DNA from 4 places in the Streptomyces sp. NBC_00414 genome. Region 4 is predicted to be linked to each of the others. Evidence: riboswitches for the same ligand, from Rfam matches in the RefSeq annotation. Region 4 holds a riboswitch; each other region holds the start of a gene.
The links. A riboswitch is a leader RNA that binds a small molecule or an ion and turns the genes downstream of it on or off. The one in region 4 is predicted to bind cobalamin.
Positions count from the first base shown of each region.

Region 1: linked by a shared signal. The riboswitch ahead of OHS59_RS37360 (ABC transporter substrate-binding protein) and the one ahead of cobN (cobaltochelatase subunit CobN) in region 4 are both predicted to bind cobalamin.
Region 2: linked by a shared signal. The riboswitch ahead of OHS59_RS05370 (energy-coupling factor ABC transporter permease) and the one ahead of cobN (cobaltochelatase subunit CobN) in region 4 are both predicted to bind cobalamin.
Region 3: linked by a shared signal. The riboswitch ahead of OHS59_RS15910 (ribonucleoside-diphosphate reductase subunit alpha) and the one ahead of cobN (cobaltochelatase subunit CobN) in region 4 are both predicted to bind cobalamin.

Region 1 covers NZ_CP107935.1:8,575,615-8,583,445, reverse strand. The annotation lists gene OHS59_RS37385 (YigZ family protein) at 1-396, opposite strand, end outside; gene OHS59_RS37380 (SixA phosphatase family protein) at 470-1,045, opposite strand; gene OHS59_RS37375 (hypothetical protein) at 1,042-1,848, opposite strand; gene OHS59_RS37370 (ABC transporter ATP-binding protein) at 1,895-2,782, opposite strand; gene OHS59_RS37365 (FecCD family ABC transporter permease) at 2,779-3,804, opposite strand; gene OHS59_RS37360 (ABC transporter substrate-binding protein) at 3,816-4,841, opposite strand; cobalamin riboswitch at 4,909-5,095, opposite strand; gene OHS59_RS37355 (CoA-binding protein) at 5,455-5,862, shown strand; gene OHS59_RS37350 (MHYT domain-containing protein) at 5,902-6,786, opposite strand; gene OHS59_RS37345 (VOC family protein) at 6,972-7,769, opposite strand.
Region 2 covers NZ_CP107935.1:1,214,354-1,222,184, forward strand. The annotation lists gene OHS59_RS05340 (SigB/SigF/SigG family RNA polymerase sigma factor) at 1-504, shown strand, start outside; gene OHS59_RS05345 (hypothetical protein) at 557-1,021, shown strand; gene OHS59_RS05350 (GNAT family N-acetyltransferase) at 1,047-2,180, opposite strand; gene OHS59_RS05355 (hypothetical protein) at 2,688-3,407, shown strand; gene OHS59_RS05360 (cellulase family glycosylhydrolase) at 3,498-5,180, opposite strand; gene OHS59_RS05365 (nuclear transport factor 2 family protein) at 5,348-6,088, opposite strand; cobalamin riboswitch at 6,348-6,529, shown strand; gene OHS59_RS05370 (energy-coupling factor ABC transporter permease) at 6,560-7,282, shown strand; gene OHS59_RS05375 (energy-coupling factor ABC transporter substrate-binding protein) at 7,279-7,725, shown strand; gene cbiQ (cobalt ECF transporter T component CbiQ) at 7,732-7,831, shown strand, end outside.
Region 3 covers NZ_CP107935.1:3,720,302-3,728,132, forward strand. The annotation lists gene OHS59_RS15880 (carbon starvation CstA family protein) at 1-2,167, shown strand, start outside; gene OHS59_RS15885 (YbdD/YjiX family protein) at 2,139-2,348, shown strand; gene OHS59_RS15890 (DUF3311 domain-containing protein) at 2,485-2,778, shown strand; gene mctP (monocarboxylate uptake permease MctP) at 2,775-4,406, shown strand; gene OHS59_RS15900 (nucleoside hydrolase) at 4,625-5,614, shown strand; gene OHS59_RS15905 (GNAT family N-acetyltransferase) at 5,663-6,199, shown strand; cobalamin riboswitch at 6,274-6,433, shown strand; gene OHS59_RS15910 (ribonucleoside-diphosphate reductase subunit alpha) at 6,572-7,831, shown strand, end outside.
Region 4 covers NZ_CP107935.1:952,831-960,661, forward strand. The annotation lists gene OHS59_RS04200 (hypothetical protein) at 1-109, shown strand, start outside; gene OHS59_RS04205 (flavodoxin family protein) at 186-638, shown strand; gene OHS59_RS04210 (superoxide dismutase) at 899-1,540, opposite strand; gene cobN (cobaltochelatase subunit CobN) at 1,703-5,296, opposite strand; cobalamin riboswitch at 5,369-5,501, opposite strand; gene OHS59_RS04220 (cobalamin biosynthesis protein CobG) at 5,566-6,906, shown strand; gene OHS59_RS04225 (precorrin-8X methylmutase) at 7,013-7,645, shown strand; gene OHS59_RS04230 (precorrin-2 C(20)-methyltransferase) at 7,642-7,831, shown strand, end outside.

The sequences.
Region 1 (7,831 bases), 7.6 Mb from region 4:
GCGCATGAGGGTGCCGAGGGTGTCCAGTGCTTCTCCGACCGCGCCGCCGTAGGCCCGGATGAGACCGCCCGCGCCGAGTTTGACGCCTCCGTAGTACCTGGTGACGACAGCGACCACGTAGCGCATGTCGCGGCGCAGCAGCATCTGGAGCATGGGGACGCCCGCGGTGCCGCCCGGTTCGCCGTCGTCGCTCGCCTTCTGTACGGAGGCGTCGGCGCCGATGACGTACGCGAAGCAGTTGTGCGACGCGTCCGCGTGCTCCTTGCGGACGGCCGCGACGAAGTCCTGGGCCTCCCGCTCGGTGGCCGCCGGTGCCAGTGCGCAGAGGAAACGGGAGCGGTTGATCTCGGTCTCGTGCACCCCTGCGCGGGCCACGGTGCGGTACTCGTCCTGCATCGGACCAGCGTATGCGTGCCGCGCACACGCGTGCGACCACCGGCCGACGGTCCCGGTGAGCGGCACCGCCCGCCTACCACCCCCGCCCGCGGTGCCCCTTCTCGCCGCGCGCCTTCTTGCCGCGCGCCACGATCATGTCCGTGAGCAGTGCCGTGCCGGGGCCGAGTCCCGCCCAGCCGCTGCCGTGCCAGGCGAGGATCGCGATCGCCGAGGTGGGGAACTTCACGCGGACGTCGTCCAGAGCGTCGTCGAGGCTGTCCGCGGCCAGCGTGAGGACGAGTTCCTCCAGGCCGGGATTGTGCCCGATGATCAGCAGGGTCTCGGCCTCCGGCGGGGCCTCGCCCACGACTTCCAGCAACTCGGGCACATCGGCCGCGTACAGGCGCGCGTCGTGGCGTACCGGAGGGGGCGTACCCCACTGGGCGGCGGCCAGTTCCCAGGTCTCCCTGGCGCGTACGGCGGTGGAGCAGAGCGCGAGGTCCGGCAGGCAGTCGGCGTCGGCGAGGACGCGCCCGGCGGCCGGGGCGTCCCGGCGCCCGCGCGACGCCAGCGGGCGTTCGTGGTCGGGGACGCCGTCCGGCCAGGCGGACTTGGCGTGCCGCAGCACCACCAGCCGCCGCAGCGGGCCCGCTCCGGCGCGCGCGATCACGCCGGAGCCCCGCGGCCGATGTCCCGGGTGAGCTCAAGACCGAGCAGCCGGTCCGCGTAGGCGTACGTCTCGAAGCGGGCCCCGTCCGGAACGGTGCCCGACGTCTCCACCTTCCGCAGCACGCCCAGTACGGCGGGTACGTCGAGGTCGTCCTCCCACGCGGCGCGCAGCTGGTCCCGTACGGGGTCGGGGATGGGTCCTGAGGGCCGGGTGGCCCAGGTGGCGACGGCGCCCCGCCAGCGCTTCAGCTGGTCCTCGGCCTCCGCGAGGTCGGCCGCGCCGAGCCGCAGGGTTTCACCGCGGGGGCGGGCGAGCAGGGCGAGGCGCAGGGCCGTGGCGTTCTCGTCGTCCCGCGCCACGCCGCTCTCGATGTCGGCCGGGGCGACCTCGACGCGCAGCCCGCCCGCCCTCCCGCCGGTCGTGGTCCCACCGGCCGCCGCCGCCTCGGAAGTGGGGCCGCCATCCGCCGGCTCGTCTCCCACCCGTTCGTCGTCCGGGCCGCGTACACGCAGTACCTGGGACTCGCCGAGGCCGGGGCTGCTGTCCCGTTCGTCCTCGAACGGGCGGATGCCGAGCGCCCTGGCCCGGGCCCGGAGCTCCGCGCGTCCCTCCGTGCCGGTCAGGACGGTCCAGACGGGCGTCCCGCCGATCTCCAGTGCCCGTACGAGGACATCGGCGATCAGGAGCACGCGCAGGCCGGTGGTGTCGGGGCGCGGCACATGCGCCTCGACGCGGGTCAGGCCCCGGCGGGCCGGGGTGGCGGTGACGGAGTCGCCGGTTCGGGCGTCGGTGATACGCAGCACGGGCTGAGCGTAGGCGTGTGGAAGGCCGCGCGCAGGGATGCCGACATCATTCCGGACACGTGTTCGCGAGTTCCGGGGGCGCGGTCCGCCTCACGGTGCCCAGGAAACGCACGTGCGGCCGGCCGTCGGAACCGTCGCGGGTGACGGCGGTCCGCACGCCGTACACCTCGGCGATGAGTTTCTCCGTGAGGACGTCGGCCGGTGTCCCGACGGCCACCACGCGCCCCTCGCGCAGGACGACGAGCCGGTCGCAGTACATCGCGGCGAGGTTGAGGTCGTGCAGAGCGACGACACTGGTGACCGGCAACGAGGTGACCAGGCCCAGCAGGTCGAGCTGGTGCTGGATGTCCAGGTGGTTCGTCGGTTCGTCCAGGAGGAGTTCGTGGGGTTCCTGGGCGAGGGCGCGGGCGATCTGCACGCGTTGGCGTTCGCCGCCGGACAGGGTGTGCCAGGACTGGTGGGCGCGGTCGGCCAGGCCGGTGCGGTCCAGTGCCTCGCGCACGGCCTCCTCGTCGGCCGGGGACGGGGGCGTCCAGGCGCGGCGGTGCGGAGTACGACCGAGGCGTACGACGTCCAGGACGCTCAGCTCGACCTGGGTGTCCGCCTGTTGCTCGACGACCGCGATACGGCGGGCGATGTCGCGGCGGCCCAGTTCGGCGAGCGGGCGGCCGTCGAGGGTGACCACGCCGGAGGCGGGGGCGAGGACGCCGGAGAGCAGGCGCAGGAGGGTGGACTTGCCGGAGCCGTTCGGACCGAGGAGGCCGACGGTGGTACCCGGGGCGGGACTGATGCTGACGCCGTCCAGGATGACGCGCCCGTCGGCGGTACGGGTCACGCGCCGGGCCCGGAGCCCGGCAGCCGGGACGGCCTCCCCCTTCCCGACGCCCTCCACGCCGACGCCGCACTCGACGTCTTCGATGCGCTCGGCCGTCATCGCGTCCTCCGTGTCCGGTACAGCACCAGCACGAACACCGGTACGCCGATGAGTGAGGTGACCACGCCCACGGGCACCTCCTGGGGGTCGAGGACGGTACGGGCCAGGGTGTCCACCCACACGAGGAACACCGCCCCGGCGAGGGCGGCGACCGGCAGCAGCCGGGCGTGACCGGAGCCCACCAGCGCCCGGGCGGCGTGCGGCAGGACGAGTCCGACGAAGCCGATGGCGCCCGCCGAGCTGACGAGCGCGGCCGTCAGGAGCGCCGTCACGCACAGCAGCACCAGCCGGGTGCGGGCCACGGACACCCCGAGACTCGCGGCGGCGTCCTGCCCGAAGGCGAACGCGTCCAGCGTGCGCGCGTACGCCAGGCAGACCGCCAGCGCGACCACCAGGACCGCGAGGCAGACCCAGACGTCGGTCCAGCCGACCCCGCCCAGGGAGCCGAGCAGCCAGAACAGCACGCCGCGGGTGGTCTCGGCGTCGGCGGCGGTCATCACGACGAACGAGGTCAGCGCGGAGAAGAGCTGCATCGCGGCGACCCCGCTGAGCACCACCCGGTCCGTCGTCCCGCCGAGGGTGTGGCTGAGCAGCAGCACGAGTCCGAACGACAGCAGCGCTCCGAGGAACGCTCCGGCGGAGACCGACACCAGGCCGCCGCCGGCGCCGAGGACGACCACGACGACCGCGCCGGTCGAGGCTCCCGAGGACACCCCGAGGACGAACGGGTCGGCGAGCGGGTTGCGCAGCAGGGACTGCATCACGGCGCCGCACACCGCGAGCCCGGCCCCGCAGACGGCGGCCAGCAGGGTGCGCGGCAGCCGCAGCTGCCAGACGATCCCGTCCCGGATGGGGCTCAGCTCCGTACTCCCCCAGCCGAGATGGGACGCGACCACGGACCAGACGTCGGCCACGCGGATGTCCGCCGGACCGATGGTGATCGCGACGGCTACGGATGCGACGAGCAGTGCCACACCGGCCGCGCACAGCAGCCCCACGCGCGGCCGTGTCGCCCCGCGCATCGCCTCGCGAGTCACCCGGCGAGCCCGAACTCCCGCAGGGCGGCGGCCACTTGTTCGACGCCCTCGACGGTGCGGATGGTCGGGTTCATGGCCTGCCCGCTGAGCAGGACGTACCGCTTCTTCCTGACGGCGGTCAAGTTCTTGGTGACCGGGTCGGACTCCAGGAACTCGATCTTCTTCTTCGCGGACTCGGCGGTCTGCGACTTGCGGGTCAGATCGCCGATCACGAGGACGTCGGGGTCGCGGTCGGCGACCGTCTCCCAGTTGATCTGGGGCCATTCCTCGTGGGTGTCGTCGAAGACGTTCTTCGCGTCGAACGCCCGGGTGATGATGCCGGGGGCGCCGCAGCAGCCCGCCATGTAGGGCGATTCGGAGTTGGCGAACCAGTAGAGGAGGGAGACGTCCGAGGCGTCGACGCCCGCGGTGGCCTTCTTCATGCGCTGCTTCAGCTCGGCGACGAGCTTGTCGCCCCGCTCCTGCACGCCGAACACCTCGGCCAGATCATGTATCTCGCCGTAGATCGCGTCGATACCGAGAGGCTTTTTGCGGGCGCCGTCGCCGTCTCCGGTGTTGTCCTTGCCCGCGCAGTCGGAGGGCGAGACGTACGCGGGTACGCCGAGCTTCTCGAACTGCTCCCGGGTGGCGACGCCTCCCTTGCCGAGCGTGGACTCGAACGAGGCGGCGACGAAGTCGGGGTCGGCGTCCAGGACCCGTTCGAAGGAAGGGTTGTTGTCGGCGATCCGCTTCACCTTCGCGTCGGCCTTCTCCAGGCCCTTCATGACCGGGTCGGTCCAGGTGGCGGTGCCGGCCATACGGTCGGCGAGGCCCAGCGAGAGCATGATCTCGGTGGTGCCCTGGTTGAGGGAGACGGCCCGCCGGGGCGGGGACTCCACGCGGACGGTGTGGCCGCAGTTGTCCAGGGTGACGGCGGCCTCGGAGGCCTTGCCGTCGGCGGGCGAGGCGCCGCCGCAGCCGGTCAACAGGATGACCCCGGAAATGAGCAGGGCGGCAGGGCGGGCGGGGCGTGCGATGGGCACGGAAGTTCCTCAGACGTCGAGGGCTCGAACGCGAAGCCCGGTCGTACGGTGCTCCCCCGCCGTCTCGGGACCACGGAGGCCGCCAGCAGGTCTTCGGACTCGGGTTCATCCGGACGAGGCGCCTTCCCGGACCGTCGATCCGGTCCAGTGGCCGATGCCACGCCCGTCACCCTCACCGCTGCGCGTCAGCTCCGGATTTCCACCGGATTCCCTGACCCACGTACATGGGTTCGACTGGCTTTCGCAAGCTATCACGGCGGCTTTCGGGGCCACTCGGCAGTGGCGCAGGGCTCCGGCTCCCGTCCCGCGGCAGCCGCACGGCTCCCCCGCAGCACCCATCGCACCCATCGCACGTCGCACCCATCGCCGAAGCAACGCAGAGTTTCTGTTGATCACCGCCGCGTCAGGGGCCCCCTTTCAGGGCACGGGAACTGCACACCGCCAGGGGCCCGGGGAACTGCGTGAACAACCCCCACCGGGCCGCACCCCGCCCAGGCCCGCAGCCCCACCCCCTCCCATGAACTGGACGGGGCGCCTGCCCGACGTCGGGAATCACCGGGCCACCCCCGCTGTTGTCGGGCCCAGACACACTCACACCCGCAGGAGGCCCACCGTGTACGGCGACCCGGCAACGATCCGCAAGATCCTCACCGAGAGCGGCGACACCTGGGCCGTCGTGGGCCTGTCGTCGAACGAACGCCGTGCCGCGTACGGCGTCGCGGACGTGCTCCAGCGCTACGGCAAGCGCGTGATCCCCGTCCACCCGAAGGCCGAGACGGTCCACGGGGAGAAGGGATACGCCTCCCTGGCGGACATTCCCTTCGAGGTCGACGTGGTCGACGTGTTCGTCAACAGCGACCTGGCCGGCGCCGTCGCCGACGAGGCCGTCGCCATCGGCGCCAAGGCCGTCTGGTACCAGCTCGGCGTGATCGACGAGGCCGCGTACCAGCGCACCCGCGCGGCCGGCCTCGACATGGTCATGGACCGCTGCCCGGCGATCGAGATCCCCCGCCTGGGCTGACCCGGATGGGCTGACCTTCCTGGGCCGTCCCGGCAGCGTTCACCCGTTGCGCCGCCCCGGCGCACCGGGCTCGTACGCGCGCCGGTCCGTCGCCTTCGGCGGGGCCTCGAACGCCGAGCCGGACCAGGCGGGCGGCTCCGTGCGCGGGCCGGGCCCCCGGCGGCGGGACGCGGTCCGGTTCCAGTCGCCGTCCCCGAGGACGAGCATCGGGTCGAACATCACCACCACTCCCGCGAGCGCCAGGAAGAGGACCGGGCCGATGAGCATCGGCAGCAGCAGCGAGTGGGCGGAGTCGCCCACGTCGGGCGAGCCGGCCGCACCGTGCAGGTGCACGCTGACGGCCGCCATGCCCGTGTAGTGCATACCGGTCACGGCGACGCCCATGACGAGGCTCGCCGCCAGGCTGGTCAGGAAGCCGCGGATCGCGACCGCCGCCCAGAGCGCGGCGGTCGCGGCGACGACGGCGATCAGGACGGAGAGCGCGACGGTACGGACCTCGTACCGCAGGCTGCCGTTGAGGCGAATGGCGGCCATGCCGATGTAGTGCATGGCCGCGACCCCGAGGCCGGTGAACGTGCCCGCGATGACCAGGGTCGTCGTGCTCGCACCGCGATAGCCGACGGCGAGGACGCCGATACCTACCACGGCTATCGCCACCGCGAGGCTGAGCACGGTCAGGCCGACGTCGTAGCGGATACGGCTCTCCTCGACCTGGAATCCGATCATGGCGATGAAATGCATGGTCCAGATCCCGCAGCCGATCGAAGCCGCCCCGAGCGCGAGCCAACCCGGTTTCCACGACTTGTCGTTGCGCAGGGAGCGGGTGATGCAACGCAGTCCCAGGGCGGCTCCCAGACAGGCCATCACATAAGCCGTGACCGGTGTGACCGTTCCATAGCTGAATCCGTCGACCGTACCTTGCATATGCCAACATCCCCCCGGAATACGACTGTTGCGGGGACAGATGTACGTGCCGTGACGGGGCGGCAGCAAGGGGTTTCGTGCAATTGACAGACAACCCGATTCTTTATCAGTCACTTCCGGTCATGAATAGGCTTCTTTGAGCCGGAAGGAATCATTCTGGTGGCGCGATCCGCCGGCCGCGGAACTCACGGCTGAGGCTTCGACGTCACCGTGAACTGCGCGCCGTCGGGATCCCGCAGCACCGCCTCCGTGGTGGTCGCGCCGTCCCGGACCGTGCCCCCGTGAGCCAGCGCCGCACGGACACAGGCCTCCACGTCCGGGACCGGGAAGTGGACCTGCCAGTGCGGCCGGATCGTGGGGTCGGGAGCGGCCTCCACCGCACCGGAGTGGATACGGGCCACCACGGCGCCGTCGCTGCGCAGGACCACCTCGTCCCCGTCGTAGTGCACCTCGCAGCAGCCGGGCCGCGAGGTCGCCCACTCCAGCACCTCGCCGTAGAACATCGCGGCGTCGAAGGCGTTGCGGGTGTGAAGCCTGAGGAAGGCGGGGGCGGCCCGCCGCCAGGTCTCCCAGCCGACGACGAGCTGGCCCTCCCAGATGCCGAAGACGGCTCCGTCGCGGTCCGCCAGCAGGGCCGCCCGGCCCGGCGGGAAGCCGATGGGCCCGACCGCCGTCGTGCCACCGCGCTCCTGGCCCCGGGCCACCGCCTCGTCGGCACTGTCCACGGCGAAGTACGGGGTCCAGGCGACTGCCATCTGCCACATCGTGGCCACGGCCGCGATGCCCGCGACGGGCACCCCGTCCGCGTAGGCGATCCGGAAGCGGTCCATCAGTGAGGTCGTCCGGAACCGCCAGCCCAGGACCGCCCGGTAGAAGGCCTCGGAGGTCTCCTGGTCGCGCGCCGTCAGGCTGACCCAGCACGGGGCGCCCGCCACCGAATGGCTGGAGACGACGTCGCTTCGGACTCTTGCGTCGCGGTTCATGGCAGTACCGTTCCTGAATCGTGCCGAGGGGTGTGGGCGGACGGCCGACGGCGCCGGAAGAA
Region 2 (7,831 bases), 260 kb from region 4:
GTCGGCGAGATCAAGCGCTTCTTCCGGGACACCACCTGGGCCGTGCACGTCCCGCGGCGTCTGCAGGAGCTGCGGGTCTCGCTCGCCAAGAGCAAGGAAGCCCTCGCCGCCACACTGAACCGCCCGCCGACGGTCAAGGAACTCGCCACTCATCTGGACCTGAGCGAGGAAGAGGTCATCGAGGGTCTGGTGGCCGCCAACGGTTATGTCGCCGGCTCCATCGACACCCCCGGTGGCGACGACGACTCCAGCGACGGCGGGCCGAAGTACGCGGACACCCTGGGCGAGGAAGACCCGGCGATGGACCTGTTCGAGGACCTGCACACGCTCGCGCCCCTCCTCCAGGAGCTCGACGACCGTGAGCGGACCATCATCGAGATGCGTTTCGGCCAGGAGATGACACAGGCGGAGATCGGCCGTGAACTGAATCTCTCCCAGATGCACATCTCCCGCCTGCTGACGCGCACGCTCGGTCGGCTGCGCGCGGGACTCCTCGCCGCGTGACGGCCGATTCAGGACCGACACATGTGACGGGATGGAAAGGACGAGCAAGGTCGTGAGTGACGAGCAGGACCCGCTGCGGGAGTCGGCCGCGCCGATCGTGACCGAACCCGTGCCGGATCTCCAGCTGCAGATGCTGGTACGGCTGGTCGGCCAGGACCCGCAGGCCGCTCTGCCGGTCACCTTGTTCATCGGGGGTGGTCTCCTCTACGGCGACCTCATCTCGCACAAGGCGTGGACGACCGGCTGGGCGCACAGCCTGCGCGGCATCGACGGACCCGGCGCGCAGCTGCTGGAGCGCTTCCCGGAGCAGGTGGACGAGGCGGTCGCCGACAAGCAGGGGCGCCCCGCCCCGCAGCGGCTGCCGCAGTGGATCCATCTGCGTGACGCCACCAGTGTCGCCGGGGCGGGCGGCCCCGTCGTGATGCCCCTGTGGCGGGGTCGGCTCACCGATGTCTCCGGATGGTCGCTGGGCAAGCCCGACAGCTCCCTCGGGGAATCGGAGGACACCCGCCTCTGACGAGCGGGGTGGGCCCCGGGCGCTGTCAGCGCTCTCGCGAGGCCGCCCTGCCCACGCCCGTGCTGCCGGAGGTGCGCAGGGCGCCGACCGTCTTCAGCAGCCGGTCCGCGGGATCCTTGAGTCCGGGATGGGCCAGAACCGTGTTGCGCAGGCCGCGCACCGGTCTGCGCCACAGCCGGTGTGCCGCCGCCACCGGGTGGCGACGGCTCGCGAAGCCCTCCCCCACACGCAGTTCCCGGGTCTTGAGCCAGTCCTTGTACTCCTTGTCGCCCCGGCCCAGATCCAGGATCCGTACGCCCCGCCGGCCCGCCGCCTCCGCCATCCTGAGGTGCATGACCAAGCCGGGTGAGTAGTAGCGCAGTTCGGGGTCGTACGCGGTGAACCAGGCCGCGAACACCGTGCGCGATCTCGGGCCGAAATGTGCGGCCACCGGCCGGTCGCCCGCGTACACCACGGAGAGGATGCCGGTGAAGTGCTCCTCACGGACGTGGAACAGGTGATCCACCGCGCTCACGATCCAGGGCCGCGCGAACCGGTCCATCCGTGACGTCCTGCGGTACTGGGCGGACTTCCACCGCATGAGCGTGCGCAGCATCGCGGGATCGCGCTCGTCGAAGACGAACCGCATCTCGCCCAGATCGCGCCCCAGGCGGCGCTCCTTCTTCAGCGTCGTCTTGGCCAGCCCGGGGTACGCGCCGCGCAGCCACTCCGCGTAGGTGCCGTCACCGACCTTGAGGTCGATCACCGGTGACGGATACGTCCCCGTGACATAGCGGCTGAACGGCTTCTGTTCCTCGACGAGGTGGTCGAACTCGAAGACGGACAGCCCACAGGCACGCAGCAGTTCGCGGGTGTCCCAGGTGAATCCGGGCCGGTGCACGAGGGCCTGACAGTCCGACAGACCGAGACCGATGGCCCGCCCCACCCCGAAGGAGTTGCGCTCGTACGGGAAGAAGCCCACGGCCTCTCCCCCCTCGCGCAGGACCGCCACCCGCGCGCCGCCGCGGTGGGCGCCGATACCGGCCGCGAACTCCGGTGAGAGGAAGGGGTTGGCGTAGTCGGGTGACGCGTCCGCCGCTCGATGCCAGTCCCGGCGCAGGGCATCGCTCAGCGACTCGGGTCTGTGGATGTCTATGTCCACCTCACTGATTGACCGCATGGACGATCGCCCCCCATTTCCCCCTTGGACGCGGCGTCCGCGTCCCTGCGCTTCCTCGGCCGACTCCCCGTGCACGCCGACGAAGCGCACGTTCCCCGGCCTGCGACTCGACCGGAGTATTCGCGAGGCTCAAACGTCGCGAAACAGTACGCAGCCTGTCAAGGGTGTCGGCCGTAACGAAAGAGGTGCGGATCGGGTGCCCCGCCGACCACTGCGTCCGCCCCTCGCGTCCGACGACCGCGCCGACCGCGTCGACCTCGGCAAGAGGCCGGCAGAACCGGTCGGGCAGTTCGTACAGTCACCTTGAAGGTTGAATTCGAGACATGGCTTCACGCGAGTGGTCAGGTGTCTCTCGCACACCTCGCCGCCTGCGTCTTTGCGGCCCACAGCGGCATGTCAGGGGCCATGTGACGGCAAGGACGGTGCTGACAACTCCGGGATCATGGCCTGATGATGCGAGTAGCATCCGGCCCCAGCACCACACGATGACGAGGAAAGGTAACTGCCATGTCCGAAGTCGAATCGGCCGCCACGGAGCTCAAGACCCAGTACGCCGCCCAGGTGTCTGCGGACCTCGAACGCAACACCAAGGAGCAGGAACGTATCAGCGCCGAAGTGGCGGCGCTGCAGGAGCAGTTGAGTGCACTGGAGCACGACCAGACCCTGCTGGCGGAACTGCAGCGGGCATTGGGTGGTGACACCAAGGGCGGCTCGGCGTCCGCGCCTTCGGTACCGCGGCAGGCCACGGCGGGCGGCCGGAAGAAGGCCACCGCCACGAAGGCGGCCCCGAAGTCCGCGCCGAAGTCGATCGCCAGGCCCACCGGCGCGAAGGCCACCTCGACGGCCACCGCCAAGTCGGCCTCGAAGTCCGCCGTTTCGAAGCCCGCGGCCAAGCCCGCCGCCAAGTCCGCCGCGGTCAAGACCGATGCGGCCAAGGCCGACGCCTCGAAGCCGGCCGCGGTGAAGCCCACCCTGGTCGAGCTCATTCGTGAGCACCTCGGCCGGCAGTCCGAGCCGCGTTCGTCCGCGGAGGTCGCCACCGCGCTGGCGGAGGCCCACCCCGAGCGCGAGATCAAGCCCAAGGTCGTCCGCACGACAGTGGAAGGACTCGTCGCCAAGGGCCAGGTCCAGCGCACCAAGCAGGGGTCGTCCGTCTTCTACACGACGTCCAAGGCCGCTCCGGCCGACACCCCCGTGGAAGAGGCCGCTCCGGCCACCACCGCCTGACTGTCATCCGGCGCCCGCCCGGCCGACGGGGCGCGGTGACCCCGCCGGCCAGTGGTTGCCGGTCAGCGGCTTCCGATCGCTGAGTGTCTGTCAGGCGGTGGCGCAGGTGGCGCCGTTGAGGGTGAATGCGGTCGGGGCCGCGTTCACGGCACCCTTGTTGGCGGTGAAGCCGACGGTGACCGAGCCGCTCGCGGGGATGGTGGCGGTGTACGAGGCGTTGGCGACGCTCACCGTGGCACCGCTCTGGGTCGGTGTTCCGCCCCACATGTTGGAGACGGTCTGGCCGTCGGCGAAGGCGAAGACCAGCTTCCAGCCGCTGATCGCCGAGGTGCCCGTGTTGCGGACGGTGATCTCGCCCTGGAAGCCGCCCGGCCACTCGTTGGTCACCCGGTAGCCGACGGAGCAGCTCGTGCCGGGTGTGCTGCCGCCGTCGGCGGTGGTGACGTTCACCGTGGCCGAGCGGGGCGAGCGGTTCCCGGCCGCGTCACGTGCGTGGACGGCGAAGGTGTACGCCGTGTTCGCGGTGAGTCCGGTCACGGTGGTGGTGTTGGTGGTGGACGCGGCGACGGTGGTCTCGGTGCTTCCGCTGACGCGGACGATGTCGTAGGCGGTGACGCCGACGTTGTCGGTGGCGGCGGTCCAGGTGAGGGTCACCGACGTGGCCGCAACGGCGGAGGCCCTGGGGGTACCGGGAGCGGTCGGGGCCTGGGTGTCACCCGGGTTTCCGCCGCCGTAGACGGTGGCTTCCTCGGACGTCTGGGCTATGCCGTTGGCGCCGTTGAAGATGCGTTGGCCCCAGGAGCTGAGCTGTGTGGGGTCGAAGCCGATCGCGAGGTCCAGGATCGGGTCGGTGTTGCCGCTCCAGGACCAGGCGAGGTAGCCCAGCCTGAGCTGCTGCGCCGTGGCCATCATGGTGTCCTCGTCGGGGTCGCCCCACTGGTCGGCCGGGCCGCCGAACTCGCCGATGAGGATGGGCAGTCCGGCGTCGACGAAGGCGTTCAGGTAGTCGGTGATCTCCGCCGCGGTGTCGAAGACGCTGTACATGTGGATCGAGAAGATCAGGTTGCCGGTGGTGTCGGCGTCGTACACGGCCTGGGCGTTGGCACGCATGACTCCTTGCCAGTCCTGGCCCCAGTTGGGCGCGTCCACCATGATGGTGTGCTCGAACCCGGCGGCGCGCAGCTTCTTGACGGCGGCGATCGTGGGGTCGGTCCAGCCCGCGGGATCGGTGTTGCCCCAGGGCTCGTTGCCGATGTTGACGATGACGTAGTTCTCCTGGCCGGTGAGCACGCTCTTCAGGCCGATCCAGTAGTCGGCCGCATGGTCGAGCGTGCCGGCCGCGGCGTCCTCGCCGTAGCCGGTGGTGTCGTGCACCTCCAGTACGCAGATCAGCCGGTTGGCCTTGCACTGGGCGATGACGGCAGCCACGTCCTCCGGACTGTTCCTGCTCCACCGGTGGCCGTCGGAGAGGACGACCCGGACGGTGTTGGCGCCGAGCGCCTTGACGTCGGCCAGCGACTGCGTCTCACCCGGGTACCAGGTGTGGGCGTGGTTGACGCCGCGCATGACGAAGTCGTTGCCGTTGCCTTCGAGCAGGCGGCCGTCGTCGATATGGAGGCCGGTCGCGAGGGCGCCTGGCGATTCGCCGGGCAGTTGGGCATGCGCGGTGGTCGGCACCAGGGCACCGAGAACGACGAGCCCGAGAAAGGCGGCCAGCCCGGCCAGCAGCATGCTGACGTGGCTCTTTCGTGTCGTGCTTCTTGCTCTTCTCACTGCGACTCCAGGAAGTGAGCGCCAAGAAACGTGAGTTTCGGGAAAGTGGGAGCGCTCCCATAGAGTCATCTTGCCAGGAGCACGTCAAGACTTGGCGCACGCTCCGGCACGTACCGGATGTTCTGGAGGGGCCTCTGGGGCTTCCGGGGAAGCCCCTCCAGAGCCCGTCAGACCCCCATGGCTCCGGGCACCCCGGTGTCGAAGGGAACGGACGTGTGCTGGTGGACGATCAGCCAGCGGTCGCCCGTCAGGCGGTAGCCGGTGGTCACCCGCGCCGTGGTGTCCAGCGCGTCACCGCTGACCGGCGTGGCGCGGATCCGCACGAGCGCGTGGCTGAAGGCGATGCTCTCGTCGACCCGGACCTGGAATTCGAGCACCTCGCGCTCCACCGGTCCCGACAACGTCGAGAACCACACCTCCTCGGCCTTGCGGAGGGCATCGATCCCGCGCTGTTCCAGACCGCTCACCGGGTGGAACACCTCGACGTCCGGCGCGTAACAGGCCATCGCCCGGTCGAAGTCCCGCTCCCTCCCGGCAGTTGTCAGCTCCGCGTCGAGGCGGCGGATCTCCCCCTCCGCGTCCTCGTCGTCCCAGAACGCGCGCACCTCCATGGCCCCGAGGGCCGCCACCGGATGCTTCACGGCCGCCTCGACGGCCTCCTCCAGACTGTCGCACTCAAGGATGTCGAACCCGGCCACGTACTCCTTCGTCTCCGCGAACGGCCCGTCGCTGCGCAGCACTTCACCGCCGCGTACGCGCACGGTCACCGCGTCGGCCGGGGGGCGCAGCCGGTGGCCGTGCAGCCGTACACCGCGTCGCACGCTCAGCTCCTCCACCCATGGTTCGACGGGTGCCATGTCCGAGGCGTCGGCGGTGTCGTCGCCGCAGACCAGCAGCATGTACTTCATGTTTCCTCCCGGTGTTCCTGAGATCCCTGTACCCGACCGACGAACCGGGCGGAGCCGAATCGACACCCCCGCAGCATCTCTTGTGCATCCGTGGTCACAGAAGGCGGCGCCCGGGCGGGGCGCGGCCTCTTCCGGGAACTGCCGACCCGTGAACAGGGCGCCTGAACAGGCGCTCCCGTCGCTCCGGAGGAACCGGCGCGCGCTGCGTGAGCACTCTCACGCCCCCCGAGGGCCGCTTGTCACCACCCCGGTACGCGCACTACTGTCACGACGCCTTGGTGCTCGGGAAATCGGTGTGATGCCGGTGCGGCCCTCGCCACTGTGATCGGGAAGTCCGGCTCCGGCCCTCACGGGCAGCCACTGGGTCCTCGGACCCGGGAAGGCGGAGCACGGGTGGTGTTACCCGTAAGCCAGGAGACCGGCCAAGGCGCGTCAACCATCCACGAGGTGCTGGAGAGGGTCTGCTGAACCATGCACATAGCCGAGGGTTTCCTTCCTCCCGGCCACGCGGTCGCCTGGGGCGTCGCGTCGGCGCCGTTCGTCGTCCACGGAGTCCGGTCGCTCACCCGTGAGGTCCGTGAACACCCCGAGAGCACACTCCTCATCGGGGCGTCGGGTGCCTTCACCTTCGTTCTCTCCGCGCTGAAACTGCCGTCGGTGACCGGGAGCTGCTCGCACCCCACCGGCACCGGACTCGGCGCCATCCTGTTCCGGCCGCCGATCATGGCGGTCCTGGGCACCATCACCCTGCTCTTCCAGGCACTGCTGCTCGCGCACGGCGGGCTCACCACGCTCGGCGCCAACGTCTTCTCGATGGCGATCGTCGGGCCGTGGGCCGGCTACGCGGTCTACCGGCTGCTCCGGCGGTTCGACGTGCCGCTGATGGTCGCGGTGTTCTTCGCCGCGTTCGTCGCCGACCTGTCCACCTACTGCGTCACGAGCGTGCAGCTGGCGCTCGCGTTCCCCGACCCGAGCAGCGGATTCCTGGGCGCGCTCGGCAAGTTCGGCTCCATCTTCGCCGTCACCCAGATCCCGCTCGCGGTGAGCGAGGGGCTTCTCACGGTGTTCGTGATGCGGCTGCTGGTGCAGTCGAGCAAGGGCGAACTGACCCGGCTGGGCGTGTTCCTCGCCAAGGGGCAGTCCCGGACCGGGACGACCGGGACCACGGAGACGACCGAGGCGGTGGCCCGATGAGCCGTAACGCGAAGATCAACGCCCTGCTGCTGCTCGTCGTGGCCGCGCTCGCCGTACTGCCGCTGGCCTTCGGCATGGGCGATCACAAGAAGGAGCCGTTCACGGGCGCCGACGCGGAGGCGGAGACCGCGATCACCGAGATCGAGCCGGACTACGAGCCGTGGTTCTCACCCCTGTACGAGCCGCCGTCCGGTGAGATCGAGTCGGCGCTGTTCGCCCTCCAGGCAGCCCTCGGCGCGGGCGTCCTCGCCTACTACTTCGGCCTGCGCAGGGGCAGGCGCCAGGGCGAACTGCGTGTCCTGGCCCAGCGGGAGGACGGCCAGGACGCCGCGCCCGGAACGAGTCAGGATCCCGTGCCCGGCACAACCTCGGACGCAGACTCAGACGCGGCTGCGGGGAGCACGTCCGGCGGCACCGGTGGGTCCTCCGTCGGACGGACCTGAGTCTTCGTGCTGCCGATCGACGCGGCGGCGCACAGCAGTCGCTGGCGCCGCCGCCATCCCGTGGACAAAGCCGTGCTCGGTCTCGGCCTGACCGTACTGGCGATCT
Region 3 (7,831 bases), 2.8 Mb from region 4:
CAGCCCCCGGACGGCATCTCCGCAAGGCCCCCGCAAGGCAAGTCCCCGCAGCATCGTCATCTGGACCCTCGTCGCGCTGGTGAGCGCGGCCGGCTGGTCCGTACTCGCGCTCTCGCGGGGCGAGGAGGTCTCGGCCGCCTGGATGGTCGCCGCCGCCCTCGGCTCGTACGCCATCGCCTATCGCTTCTACTCGAAGTTCATCGCCTACAAGGTTCTGAAGGTCGACAAGACCCGGGCCACCCCGGCCGAGCGGCTCAACAACGGCATCGACTTCCACCCCACCGACCGGCGGGTGCTCCTCGGCCACCACTTCGCGGCGATCGCGGGCGCGGGACCGCTGGTGGGGCCCGTGCTGGCCGCGCAGATGGGGTATCTGCCCGGCACCATCTGGATCATCGTCGGCGTGATCTTCGCGGGCGCGGTCCAGGACATGGTCGTGCTGTTCTTCTCCACCCGGCGCGACGGCCGGTCACTGGGGCAGATGGCACGCGAGGAGATCGGACCGTTCGGCGGCGCTGCCGCCCTGCTCGCCGCCTTCGCCATCATGATCATCCTGCTCGGGGTGCTCGCGCTGGTCGTCGTCAACGCGCTCGCCCAGTCGCCGTGGGGCACCTTCTCCATCGCGATGACGGTCCCGATCGCCCTGCTGATGGGCTTCTACCTGCGGGTGCTGCGGCCCGGCCGGGTCTCCGAGGTCTCGCTGATCGGTGTGGCGCTGCTGCTGCTCGCGCTGGTCGCCGGCCGCTGGGTCGCCGAGTCGTCGTGGGCCGACACGTTCACGCTCGCACCCTCGACCCTGGTCATCTGGCTGGTGGCGTACGGGTTCATCGCGTCGATCCTGCCCGTGTGGATGCTGCTCGCACCCCGGGACTACCTCTCCACGTTCATGAAGATCGGCACGATCGGGCTGCTCGCGCTCGGCGTCGTCATCTCGCTGCCGACCCTGAAGATGGACGCGGTGACGGACTTCGCCTCACAGGGCGACGGACCGGTCTTCGCGGGCTCGCTCTTCCCGTTCGTCTTCATCACCATCGCCTGCGGGGCGCTCTCCGGCTTCCACTCCCTGATCTCCTCCGGCACCACGCCGAAGATGATCCAGAAGGAGACGCAGGTCCGGCTGATCGGCTACGGCTCCATGCTCATGGAGTCGTCCGTGGCGGTGATGGCGCTGATCGCGGCGTCCATCATCGACCCGGGTCTGTACTTCGCGATGAACGCGCCGGCGGGTGTCATCGGCGACACGGTCCAGAACGCCAGCCAAGTGGTGGGCAGCTGGGGCTATCAGATCTCCCCCGAGGAACTGGCCGCCGCGGCGAAGAACGTCGAAGAGTCGTCCCTGCTGTCGCGGACCGGCGGTGCGCCCACGCTCGCGGTCGGGGTCTCGGAGATCTTCTCCGAGGTCACCGGAGGCGGCCTGCGCGCGTTCTGGTACCACTTCGCGATCATGTTCGAGGCGTTGTTCATCCTGACCGCGCTCGACGCGGGCACCCGGGTGGGCCGCTTCATGCTCCAGGACACGCTCGGCAATCTCTACAAACCCTTCAAGAACGTGAGCTGGAAGCCCGGCCTGGTCATCACGAGCGGCATCGTCTGCGGTCTGTGGGGCTACTTCCTGTGGGTCGGCGTCCACGAGCCGCTCGGCGGGATCAACCAGCTGTTCCCGATCTTCGGCATCTCCAACCAGCTCCTCGCCGCGGTCGCCCTGGCCGTCTGCACGACCCTGCTGGTGAAGTCCGGACGCCTCAAGTGGGCCTGGATCACCGGGATCCCGCTCGTCTGGGACGCCACGGTCACCCTGACCGCGAGCTGGCAGAAGGTCTTCTCCAGCGACCCGCGCGTCGGCTTCTTCAAGCAGCGCTCGATCTACCAGGACGGCATCGACCGGGGCGAACTCGTCGCGCCCGCCAAGAACATGGACGACATGCACACGATCGTCACGAACTCCACGGTCGACGGTGTCCTCACGGCGGCTCTCGCCCTGCTCATCGTCATCGTGATCGCGGACGCGACGAGGGTGTGCATCCGGCACATACGCCGTCCCGCGCTCTCCACGCTCAGCGAGGCGCCGTACGTCGAGTCGCAGATCGTCGCTCCGGCCGGGCTGATCCCGACCAAGGAGGAGAAGGAGGAGGTACGCGATGCGGTCGGCGCTGAACCGCGCGGCTAGGGCGGTCGGAGGAGTGCGCTGGTACGTACGGGAACTCACCGACGAGTCCGCGTACGACCGTTACGTCGCCCATGTGCGCACCGCCCGGCCCGATGCGGACGTGCCCTCGCGGCGGGAGTTCGAGCGGATGCGTACGGACCGTCAGGAGGAGGATCCCCGGCAGGGCTTCCGCTGCTGCTGACGCCGTGACGGGAGCGACCGCCGTCGTTGAACGACACGGCACATCCGTTATGCGGACGGGGGTTCCATAAAGCGGAACCGTCCCTTAGATTTCCTGCGCGTTGCACAGGTGATCAGTGAGGGGACGGAGCCGCCGCATGTCAGAAACACCGGACGCGCCAAGAGCGCCCGAGGAGAATCCACCGGTGGTGACACCGGTCCGCGTGGTGATCGCCCTCTGCCTGATCGCGCCGTTCGTGGCGATGCTCTGGGTGGGGTCGTACGCGAAGGTCGACCCGACCTTCATCGGCATTCCGTTCTTCTACTGGTACCAGATGCTGTGGGTGCTCATCTCGACCTCGCTCACGATGACCGCGTTCACGCTGTGGAACCGTGACCAGCGCGCCCGCAAGGCCGCCCGCCCGTCGCAGAAGGGGGGTGCGTCCGCATGAAGGACGGCGTGAACGGCGTGGCACTCGCCGTCTTCATCTTCTTCTTCCTGGCCGTCACGGTCATGGGCTTCATGGCCTCGCGCTGGCGCCGGTCGAGCAACGAGCACACCCTCGACGAATGGGGCCTGGGCGGACGGTCGTTCGGCACCTGGGTCACCTGGTTCCTGCTCGGCGGCGACCTCTACACGGCTTACACGTTCGTGGCGGTTCCGGCGGCGATCTACGCGGCGGGCGCGGCCGGCTTCTTCGCCGTCCCGTACACGATCCTGGTCTACCCGCTGATCTTCACCTTCCTCCCCCGCCTCTGGTCGGTGTCGCACAAGCACGGCTATGTGACGACGTCGGACTTCGTGCGCGGGCGCTTCGGCTCGAAGGGGCTGTCGCTCGCGGTCGCCGTCACCGGCATCCTCGCGACGATGCCGTACATCGCGCTGCAACTGGTCGGCATCCAGGCCGTCCTCGACGTGATGGGCGTCGGCGGCGGCGAGGACACCAACTGGTTCGTCAAGGACCTGCCGCTGCTCATCGCCTTCGGTGTGCTGGCCGCGTACACGTACTCGTCCGGGCTGCGCGCGCCCGCCCTGATCGCGTTCGTCAAGGACACGCTGATCTACATCGTCATCGCGGTCGCGATCATCTACATCCCGATCAAGCTGGGCGGCTTCGACGAGATCTTCGCCAAGGCGGGCGAGGCCTACAACCAGACCAACCCGGCGACCGGCGCGCCACGCGGCTCCCTGGTACCGGGCGAGGCGGGGCAGTGGACGTACGCGACGCTCGCGCTCGGTTCCGCGCTGGCCCTCTTCATGTATCCGCACTCGATCACGGCGACGCTGTCCTCGCGCAGCCGTGAGGTGATCCGGCGCAACACCACGCTCCTGCCGCTGTACTCGCTGATGTTGGGCCTGCTCGCGCTGCTCGGCTTCATGGCGATCGCGGCCGGGATCAAGGTGGAGAACGGGCAGTTGGCGATCCCGCAGCTCTTCGAGACCATGTTCCCGGACTGGTTCGCGGGCGTGGCCTTCGCGGCGATCGGCATCGGCGCGCTCGTGCCGGCGGCCATCATGTCCATCGCGGCGGCGAATCTCTTCACCCGCAACATCTACAAGGACTTCATCAAGCCCGACGCGACGCCCGCCCAGGAGACCAAGGTCTCCAAGCTGGTCTCGCTGCTCGTGAAGGTGGGCGCGCTGGTCTTCGTCCTCACCATGGACAAGACGGTGGCCATCAACTTCCAGCTGCTGGGCGGCATCTGGATCCTGCAGACCTTCCCGGCGCTGGTCGGCGGCCTGTTCACCCGCTGGTTCCACCGGTGGGCGCTGCTCGCGGGCTGGGCGGTCGGCATGGTGTACGGCACGCTCGCCGCGTACGGGGTGGCTTCGCCTTCGCAGAAGCACTTCGGTGGGTCGTCGAAGGAGATTCCCGGGATCGGGGAGATCGGGTACATCGGGCTCACGGCGTTCGTGCTGAACGTGGTGGTGACGGTGGTGATGACGTTCGTGCTGAAGGCCGTCAACGCACCCGAGGGCGTCGACGAGACCTCTGCCGAGGACTACACGGCGGACGCGGGCGACAAGGGAGTCCAGGTCGAGCTGCCGCCTGCGACGGCGGGCACGGCCGGCCACTAGGGCCGTACTCGGGGGCCGGCCCCCGAACCCCCGCTCCTCAAACGCCGGAGGGGCTGAGATCTCGCCGGACGGGCGTATGTCTTTCAGCCCGTCCGGCGTTTGAGGACAACGGGGGCGAGGGGGCGCAGCCCCCATGCGGTGACGATGGGGGTCCCCCCGGTCGAGCGAAGCCGAGACTGGGGGAGGGTAGGGGCGACGGGGGCGGATAACCTGGACCGGTGACCCCACGCGCGCCCATCGTCCTCGACAGCGACCCCGGTATCGACGACGCCGTAGCCCTCCAGTACCTCCTGGGCACAGGCCTGTGGGACCTGAAGGCCTACACCTCCGCGGGCGGCAACCTCCCCGCCGAGCAGACCTACCTCAACGCCCGCGCCCTCGCACGAGCGATGCGCATCGACGCCGACGTCCCCGTGCACCGCGGTGCGGGCCGCCCCCTGACCCGCCTCCCCTACCGCGTCGCCGCCGACTTCCACGGCCCCTCGGGCCTCGGCGACGAGACGCTGCCCGACTCGACCGCCGCGCACCCGACGGAGTCCTCCGCGCAGGCGCTGCTGCGGCTCTCCCGGGAGTACGAGGGCGAGCTGACGGTGTGCGCCACGGGCCCCCTCACCAACATCGCGATCGCGCTCCTGGAGGACCCCGGATTCGCCCGGCGCGTCGGCAGGTTCGTGTTCATGGGCGGCGCCGCGCGGGTGCCCGGGAACATCACCCCGGTCGCCGAGTTCAACATGTGGGCCGACCCGGACGCCGCCGAGCTGGTCCTGTCCTCCGGCATCCCGTTCACGATGGTCGACCTGGACGCCTCGCACCAATGGCTGTTCAGGCCCGCCGACCTCGCGGCCCTGGAGGCGGCGGGCCCCGGCACCGCGCTCGCCGCCAGACTGCTGCGGGTCTACATGGACGCGTACCGGCGCAGTGGCGGGGACGGCACCTGTCCGCTGCACGATCCGCTCGCCGTCGGCGTGTGCGCGGACGAGTCGTTCGTGACGCTCGCGGAGGGCGCGGTCATCGTCGAGTCCGCCGCCGAACTCACCCGCGGCCAGACCGTGTTCGTGCCCTCGGCGGCGGGGCGGATCTACTATCCCGAGTCGCCGGCCCTGACCGCACGGGCCCGCCTCACCGGCCGGGTGGCGCTGGGTCCTGGCCCGCGCGACTTCACGAAGGATTTCGTCTCGACGCTGCAGTTGTGGCCGAGCGCGGGCTGAGAGCCACCCGAACCACCCGAGCCACCGGCACACTGCACACTGCTCAGCATGGACATCGTGATCAGACGGGCGGAGCCCGGGGAGTACACCGCGCTGGGAGAGATCACCGCGCAGGCCTATCTCGGGGACGGGCTGCTCGACTTCGGGGAGAGCGACGAGTACCTCGGCGAGCTGCGGAACGTGGCGAAGCGGGCCGCCGCCGCCGACGTACTGGTGGCCGTCGAGGACGTGGAGGGCGGCGGCGGGGCGGGCGTGCGGGGGCGGCTTCTCGGCGGGGTGACCTTCGTGCCGGCAGGCGGTCCCATGGCCGAGGTCTCGCGCGACGGCGAGGCCGAGATCCGGATGCTGGCGGTCTCGAAGGACGCCCGCGGCAGGGGCGTGGGCACCGCCCTCGTGCGCGCCTGCGTCGACCGCGCACGGGCCACGGACGGCTGCGGGGCCGTCGTGCTGTCCACCCAGCGCACCATGCACAGCGCCCACCGGATCTACGAGCGCCTCGGCTTCACCCGCGATCCGGCCCGGGACTGGAACCCCGTCCCGCACCTGGACGACATCATGCTCCTCAGCTATGAGTTGACGCTCTGACACGCTCCGCTACCCCTCCCGGAGTCGACACGACACAAGATGTGGGGGTGCTTCCGGAGCCCGGCACAAGATGTATGCTCATGCTCGCTGTCGTCGCAGGGGAATCCGGTGCGAATCCGGAACTGTCCCGCAACGGTGTACTTATACGCGCATATACGCATGCCCATATGTCCGCATGCTCGTATATCGCGTACAGGAGTCAGTCCGAGGACCTGCCGACAGCGCGCCTGGACCGTCCGGTCCGGGTGCATGACGTCCGGGCCTCGTGGAGTGGGCCGGTGGACGCGGAGTACCGCTGCCCAGAGCGTGTACCCCCGTGTGCTCCGAATCCCCCTCCCCGCGGGCCCCGTGCCGAGCGAGGGAGAGCCCTACGTGACCATCGCGCCAGCCGATCCGGTCTCCGCGACAGCGACCCGGGAGCAGCAGGACAGGGCCGAGGCAGACGGACCGGGAACCGCGTTGCTGCGGATCCTGACCGACTTCACCGCCGACCTCCCCGGTGCCGACCCCGGCCGGGTCGCCGCCGCCGCGTTGCGCGGCCGGTCCGCCGCCGCGGACACGGCCGAGCTGCGTGAGCTGGCCACGGAGTCGGCCGCAGGGCTCATCTCCGAGGACCCGGTCTACTCGAAGCTGGCCGCCCGCCTGCTGACCGTCGGCATCGCCGAGGAGGCCGCCTCACAGGGTGTGCGCTCCTTCTCCGAGTCGGTCGCCGTCGGCCACCGCGAGGGCCTGATCGCCGACCGCACGGCAGCGTTCGTACGCCTGCACGCGGCCCGGCTCGACGCGCTGATCGACCTGGCGGGCGACGACCGCTTCGGCTACTTCGGCCTGCGAACCCTGCACAGCCGGTACCTGCTGCGGCACCCGATCACGCGGTCCGTCATCGAGACGCCCCAGCACTTCATGCTGCGGGTGGCGAGCGGTCTCGCCGAGGACGACACCACGCGCGCCCTCGACGAAGTGGCCTCCCTGTACCGGCTGATGAGCCGCCTCGACTACCTGCCCTCCTCCCCCACGCTCTTCAACTCCGGTACGCGCCACCCCCAGATGTCGTCCTGCTACCTCCTCGACTCCCCGCTGGACGAGCTGGACTCCATCTACGACCGCTATCACCAGGTGGCCCGCCTCTCCAAGCACGCGGGCGGCATCGGCCTCTCGTACTCCCGGATCCGTTCGCGCGGTTCGCTGATCCGCGGCACGAACGGGCACTCGAACGGCATCGTCCCGTTCCTGAAGACCCTCGACGCCTCGGTCGCCGCGGTGAACCAGGGCGGCCGGCGCAAGGGCGCCGCCGCCGTCTACCTGGAGACCTGGCACTCCGACATCGAGGAGTTCCTTGAGCTGCGCGACAACACCGGTGAGGACGCCCGGCGTACGCACAACCTGAACCTCGCGCACTGGATCCCGGACGAGTTCATGCGCCGGGTGAACGAGAACCGCGACTGGTCGCTGTTCTCGCCCTCGGACGTGCCCGAGCTGGTCGACCTGTGGGGCGACGAGTTCGACGCCGCGTACCGCAGGGCCGAGGAGCAGGGGCTCGCGAAGAGGACCATCCCGGCCCGTGACCTGTACGGCCGCATGATGCGCACCCTGGCGCAGACCGGCAACGGCTGGATGACCTTCAAGGACGCC
Region 4 (7,831 bases):
ACGTCTCCGTAACAGCGGAGGCCGGCGGGGCTTCACCCAGGACGAGAGCATCCGTACCGCCATCGACGAGCTGCTCGTCGCGACCGCCGGAATCACCCGGAACGGCTGACCCGACGAGGCGCTCCGCCTCCGCACGGCGGCCGTTCCGTTTGCGGCCCGGCGCGTCCGCACGGCAGGGTTCGGGGGTGGCTACCTTGCTGATCGTGCACCACACCCCCTCACCCAACTGCCAGGCGATGTTCGAGGCCGTCGTCTCCGGCGCGAACGACCCGGAGATCGAAGGCGTACGCGTCGTCCGGCGGGCGGCCCTGTCCGCCACGGCCGCCGACGTGCTGGCCGCCGACGGATACCTGCTCGGTACTCCGGCGAACCTGGGCTACATGTCCGGTGCCCTGAAGCACTTCTTCGACCAGATCTACTACCCCTGCCTCGACGAGACCCAGGGCAGGCCCTTCGGCTACTACGTGCACGGCGGCAACGACGTCACCGGAGCGGTGCGAGGCATCGAGTCGATCACCAAGGGCCTGGGCTGGCGACGCTCGGCGGAGGCCGTGACCGTGACGGGCGAGCCCGACAAGGCCGACATCCAGGCGTGTTGGGAGCTGGGTGCCACCGTCGCCGCGGGGCTGATGAGCTGACCGCGCCCGGTCGGGCGGCCGGGCGGCACACTGGCAGCGTGCGCGTACACCGCTTTCGGCCCCCTCCCCGCTGGGGCCGTCTCCGCGGTGAGCGGTACGGCGGCCTGCGTCGCGGAGTTGCTCGCGACCCCGGGCCTTGAGGCACACGCGGTCACGGCAACCACCGCGGTCGGCTGAGCGGGCAGGGCTCCGAGCGGACGCGGCTACGGCGTCACAGCATTCTCACCGCGCCGACGGCTCTCGCGTCCCGCTCACGTCGCTCACGGCGCGAGCAGCAGGCTGTCGCCGCGCTCCTTGGCGGCGGCGTAACGCCTCGCCACGTCCTGCCAGTTGACGACGGCCCACATGGCGTCGATGAAGTCGACCTTCTGGTTCCTGTACTGGAGGTAGAAGGCGTGCTCCCAGGCGTCGAAGACCAGGATCGGGGTCGAGCCCTGGCCGACGTTGCCCTGGTGGTCGTAGACCTGCTCGACGATCAGACGGCCGCTGAGCGGCTCGTAGGCGAGGACGCCCCAGCCCGAACCCTGCGTGGTCGCGGACGCCTTGGTGAGCTGCGCCTTGAACTTGGCGAAGGAGCCGAAGGACTCGGCGATCGCGTCCGCAAGGTCGCCCACGCCGTCCTTGTCGAGGGGCTCGCCGCCGCCGTCGCCGGTCATGTTGTGCCAGTAGATGGAGTGCAGGATGTGGCCGGAGAGGTGGAAGGCGAGGTTCTTCTCCAGGCCGTTGATCGAGCCCCACGCCTCCTTGTCACGGGCCTCCGCGAGCTGCTCCAGGGTGTCGTTCGCGCCCTTCACGTACGCCGCGTGGTGCTTGTCGTGATGCAGCTCGACGATCTGGGGGTTGATGACCGGTTCGAGCGCCGCGTAGTCGTACGGAAGCTCCGGGAGTGTGTAAACCGCCATGTCCAACATCCTTCGAACTTGTTATTGCAACTAATGTGCAGTTGCACGCTAGCAGCAGAAGAAGCGGGACGCCCGTCATCAACACAGCAAGGGCCGGAGGGGTTTCCCCTCCGGCCCTTGCTGTCGCCCGCTGCCGACTGCTGTCGACTCAGTACGTGGGCGTCACTCCTCGCCCTCCAGGTCCCCTTCCGTCTCCAGGTACACCTGGCGCAGCGCTTCCAGCACCGCCGGGTCCGGCTTCTCCCACATCCCGCGCGACTCCGCTTCGAGCAGCCGCTCGGCGATGCCGTGCAGGGCCCAGGGATTGGCCTGCTGGAGGAACTCACGGTTGGTCGGGTCCAGGACGTACGTCTCGGTGAGCTTGTCGTACATCCAGTCGGCGATCACACCCGTGGTGGCGTCGTAACCGAAGAGGTAGTCGACGGTGGCGGCGAGTTCGAAGGCGCCCTTGTAACCGTGGCGGCGCATCGCCTCGATCCACTTGGGGTTGACGACCCGGGCACGGAAGACCCGGGAGGTCTCCTCGACGAGCGTGCGGGTGCGGACGGTCTCGGGGCGGGTGGAGTCGCCGATGTACGCCTCGGGGGCGGTGCCGCGCAGGGCACGGACGGTGGCGACCATGCCGCCGTGGTACTGGAAGTAGTCGTCCGAGTCCGCGATGTCGTGCTCGCGGGTGTCCGTGTTCTTGGCGGCGACCGCGATGCGCTTGTACGCGGTCTCCATCTCGTCCCGGGCCGGGCGGCCGTCGAGTTCACGGCCGTAGGCGTAGCCGCCCCACACCGTGTAGACCTCGGCGAGGTCGGCGTCGGTGCGCCAGTCGCGGGAGTCGATGAGCTGGAGGATCCCGGCCCCGTACGTCCCCGGGCGGGAGCCGAAGATACGGGTGGTGGCGCGGCGTTCGTCGCCGTGTTCGGCCAGGTCGGCCTGGGTGTGGGCGCGTACGAAGTTGGCCTCGGCCGGTTCGTCGAGGGAGGCGGCCAGGCGTACGGCGTCGTCGAGCAGGCCGATCGTGTGCGGGAAGGCGTCGCGGAAGAAGCCCGAGATGCGCAGCGTCACGTCGACGCGGGGGCGGCCCAACTCCTCGTACGGGATGGCCTCCAGGCCGGTGACCCGGCGTGAGGCGTCGTCCCAGACGGGGCGGATACCGAGCAGGGCGAGCGCCTCGGCCACGTCGTCGCCCGCCGTGCGCATCGCGCTCGTGCCCCACAGGGAGAGGCCGACGGAGGTGGGCCAGTCGCCGTTGTCGGTGCGGTAGCGCTCCAGGAGGGAGTCGGCGAGGGCCTGGCCGGTCTCCCAGGCGAGCCGGGACGGGACGGCCTTGGGGTCGACCGAGTAGAAGTTCCGGCCGGTCGGCAGGACGTTGACCAGGCCGCGCAGGGGCGATCCGGAGGGGCCCGCGGGGACGAAGCCGCCGTTCAGGGCGTGCACGGTGTGGTCGAGTTCGGCGGTGGTCCCGGCGAGGCGCGGGACGACCTCTCGGGCGGCGAACTCCAGGATGGCGGCGACCTGTTCGCCCTGGTCTGTGGGGACGGCGGCCGGGTCCCAGTCGGCGTCGTCCATCGCCTGGACCAGGGCGCGGGCCTTGGCCTCGGCCTCGTCGGCGGTGGTGCGGGTCGCGGCCGACTCGTCCAGGCCGAGGGCCTCACGCAGGCCGGGCAGGGCGGAGGAGCCGCCCCAGATCTGGCGGGCGCGGAGGATGGCGAGGACGAGGTTGACGCGGTCCGCGCCCTTCGGCGGGTTGCCGAGGACGTGCAGGCCGTCGCGGATCTGGGCGTCCTTGATCTCGCACAGCCAGCCGTCGACATGGAGCAGGAAGTCGTCGAAGCCGTCGTCCTCGGGGCGGTCCTCCAGGCCGAGGTCGTGGTCGAGCTTGGCGGCCTGGATGAGGGTCCAGATCTGGGCGCGGATCGCGGGCAGCTTCGCCGGGTCCATGGCGGCGATCTGGGCGTGCTCGTCGAGCAGTTGCTCCAGGCGCGCGATGTCCCCGTAGGACTCGGCGCGGGCCATCGGCGGGACCAGGTGGTCGACGAGCGTGGCGTGCACGCGGCGCTTGGCCTGCGTGCCCTCACCCGGGTCGTTCACGAGGAACGGGTACACGAGGGGGATGTCCCCCAGCGCGGCGTCGGGACCGCAGGCGGCGGACAGGCCCGCGTTCTTGCCGGGCAGCCATTCCAGGTTGCCGTGCTTGCCGAGGTGGATCATCGCGTCCGCGCCGAAGCCGCCGTCCGCGTGTGCGGCGGCGATCCAGCGGTACGCGGCGAGGTAGTGGTGCGAGGGCGGCAGATCGGGGTCGTGGTAGATCGCGATCGGGTTCTCGCCGAAGCCGCGCGGCGGCTGGATGAGGATCAGCAGGTTCCCGCGGCGCAGGGCCGCGAGCACGATGTCGCCCTCCGGGTTGCCGCTGCGGTCGACGAACATCTCGCCGGGCGCCGGTCCCCAGTGCTGCTCGACGGCGGTGCGCAGGGAGGCGGGCAGGGTCGCGTACCAGCGCTTGTAGTCGGCGGCCGGGATACGGACCGGGTTGCGCGCCAGTTGCTCCTCGGTGAGCCAGTCCTGGTCGTGGCCGCCCGCCTCGATGAGCGCGCGGATCAGCTCGTCGCCGTCCCCGGAGACCAGTCCGGGGATGTCCTGCGCGGGCCCGAAGTCGTAGCCCTCGTCGAGGAGTCGGCGCAGGATCGCGACGGCGCTGGCGGGGGTGTCGAGGCCGACGGCGTTCCCGATCCGGGAGTGCTTGGTCGGGTACGCGGACAGGACCAGGGCCAGGCGCTTCTCGGCGGCCGGGATGTGCCTGAGGCGGGCGTGGCGTACGGCGATCCCGGCCACCCGGGCCGCGCGCTCGGGGTCGGCGACGTACGCCGGGAGGCCGTCCTCGTCGATCTCCTTGAAGGAGAACGGCACGGTGATCAGGCGGCCGTCGAACTCCGGCACCGCGATCTGGCTCGCCGCGTCCAGCGGTGAGACGCCCTCGTCGCTCTCCTCCCAGGCGGTCCGTGAGCCGGTCAGGCACAGGGCCTGGAGGATCGGGATGTCCAGGCCGGTGAGGGCGCCCGCGTCCCAGGACTCGTCGTCGCCGCCCGCGGAGGCCTCGGCGGGCTTGGTGCCGCCGGCCGCGAGAACGGTGGTGACGATCGCGTCGGCCGCCCGCAGCTCCTCGATCAGCTCCGGCTCGGGAGCGCGCAGCGAGGCGACGTACAGAGGGAGGGGACGGCCGCCCGCGTCCTCGACGGCGTCGCACAGGGCTCCGATGAACGCCGTGTTGCCGCTCATGTGGTGGGCCCGGTAGTAGAGCACGGCAATCGTCGGGGCGCCGTCGGCCGCACGGCCCGCGCGCTCCAGCGGGCCCCAGGTCGGTGCGGGCGCGGGCGGATCGAAGCCGTGGCCGGTCAGCAGGACCGTGTCGGAGAGGAAGCGGGCAAGCTGGTCGAGGTTGGCCGGGCCGCCGTGGGCGAGGTAGGCGTGGGCCTCGGCGGCGATACCGATGGGCACGGTGGAGGCGGCCATCAGCTGGGCGTCGGGGGCCTGTTCGCCGGTGAGGACGACGACCGGGCGGCCGTCGGCGAGCAGCAGGTCGAGGCCGTCCTCCCAGGCGCGCAGACCGCCGAGGAGACGTACGACGACCAGGTCGACGCCGTCCAGGAGGGCGGGGAGGCCGTCGATGTCGAGGCGGGACGGGTTGGCGAACCGGTAGGACACCGGACCATCGGCCGCGCGAGCGCTGAGCAGGTCGGTGTCGGACGTCGACAGCAGAAGGATCATGTGGCGTCGGGCCTTCCTCGGGGTCCGCGCCCCGGGCGGTGGTGGACATGGGTCTCCCCGTGCTCACGCGCGAACTCGTGAGCTGGGGAAAGGGAGTTCCTGGCTCACCCGGATTCTCTGGCCGGGCTCACAGTGGCGGGACCGCGCCGGCTTCGCACCGGCTTCCTCCCCTGCCGCCGTTGTGGCGGTGGCGGATCGGATGATCCACCGATAGAGATAGTAAGGGCCGGGGGAAAAGGGCGGGGCATACAGCCTGCGGGAACGTAGGTATGCTCGCCGCCATGTCCTCGGCTGCCCTCCGTCCATCGTCCCAGGCCACAGCGGTCTCACGGGACCGCGGTGACGCCTGCCCGGGGACCCTGCGGCTGCACGCGGCGGACGACGGGGCGCTGGCCCGGGTCCGGATTCCGGGCGGTGTGCTGACTCTCAGCCAGGCCGAGGCGCTCGCCGACGCCACTCAGCGGCTGGGCGACGGTGACTTGCATCTCACCTCGCGCGGCAACGTACAGGTGCGCGGGCTGGCTGACGGATGCGGAGCCGAACTGGCCGAGTTGCTGACCTCCGCCGGGCTGCTGCCCTCACGGGGACACGAGCGGGTGCGCAACATCGTCGCCTCCCCGCTGTCAGGTCTCGACGGAGGAGGCATGGACGGACGGGGTCTGGACGGACAAGGGCCGGACGGACGGGGGCTGCGGGACATACGGCCGTGGCTGTCGGCCCTCGACGCCGTGTTGTGTGCGAGCGAGGCGGCGCAGGCACTGTCGGGACGGTTCCTGTTCGCGCTCGACGACGGGCGCGGGGACCTCGCCGGACTCGACGCCGACGTGACGCTCCGGGCGGTGGCGGACGGCGGTGCGCAGCTCGGTCTCGGGGCGTCCGACCTGGCCCTTCACGTGTCCGCCGAGGACGCGCCGCGGGCCGCCATGGCGGCTGCGGAAGCGTTTCTGGAGGCTGAGCGGGCGAGTGGGGCACGCGCCTGGCGGGTGGCCGAGCTGGCGCTCGCCGACGACGAGTTGACCGCGGCGGTCGGTCGTCGTCTCACAGCGGAGAACATCAGCCACGAGAGGCAGGTGCGGGAAACAGCCCGCACCGAGGGCCCGCTGCCGGGAGCGGTCGGCGACGCGCTGTCCGTGCACATTCCGCTGGGCCGCCTCTCGGCTCCCCAGTGGCGGGAGTTGACGCGGACCACCACCTGTGAGCTGCGGCTGACCCCGTGGCGCGGTGTGGTTCTTCCCACTCCGGGAGCGAGCGCCGCGCAGGGGGCCGAGTCGCTGGCCCGCCTCGCCGCCGTCGGCCTCGTCACCGACCCCGACTCGCCCTGGCTGCGTGTCGGCGCCTGCATCGGCCGGCCGGGCTGCGCCAAGTCCCGGGCCGACGTACGGGCGGACGCGACCGGCACGCTCGGTGCGGTCGGCCCCCGCGGCCTCCCTCTGTACTGGTCCGGATGCGAGCGCCGTTGCGGGCACCCCCGAGGCGAGCGGATCGATGTCGTCGCCGCCCCGGAGGGCGGCTACCGGCTGTCCGTCGAGGTACCCGGCGGCGAACCGCGCACGGTCCCCCTGGACGACCCTTCCCAGCTCGCCGCCGCCCTGACGGCGATCACTCCATGAGCCTGAGCACGAATACGAGCACAAGCACGAATACGAGCACGAGCACGAACCTGCGTATGAGCCTGAGCCTGAGCCGTATGACGACCGAGAGCAGTGAGAGAACACCGTGACCACGTACGACTACGAGAAGGACGGCGCGGCGATCTACCGCCGGTCCTTCGCAACGATCCGCGCGGAGGCGGACCTCGCGGCGCTGCCCGCCGACGTCAGCCAGGTCGCCGTCCGGATGATCCACGCCTGCGGAATGGTCGACCTCGTACGCGACCTCGCCTTCACGCCGGACGTGGTGGCGCGGGCCCGCGAGGCCCTGCGCGCCGGTGCGCCGATCTTCTGCGACGTCCAGATGGTGGCGTCCGGTGTGACCCGCAAGCGGCTGCCCGCCGACAACGACGTGCTCTGCACGCTGTCCGACCCGGCCGTTCCCGAGCTGGCGGCGAAGCTGGGCACCACGCGCAGCGCCGCCGCGCTGGAACTGTGGCGCGACCGTCTTGAGGGTTCCGTGGTCGCCATCGGCAACGCCCCGACCGCGCTCTTCCGCCTCCTGGAGATGATCGAGGAGGGTGCGCCCCGTCCCGCCGCGATCATCGGCGTCCCGGTCGGCTTCATCGGCGCGGCCGAGTCCAAGGACGCACTGGCCGAGCACCCGTCCGGTCTGGAACACCTGGTCGTACGCGGCCGTCGCGGGGGCAGCGCCCTGGCCGCCTCCGCTCTCAACGCGATCGCGAGCGAGGAAGAGTGAACGGCGAGAACGGCGAAAACGGCAAGAGCGCCAGGAGCGGCAAGCTGTACGGGGTCGGTCTCGGCCCCGGTGACCCGTCCCTGATGACCGTGCGGGCCGTACAGGTCATCGGCGAGTCGGACGTGATCGCCTTCCACAGTGCCCGGCACGGGCGGTCCATCGCCCGCTCGATCGCGGCCGAGCACA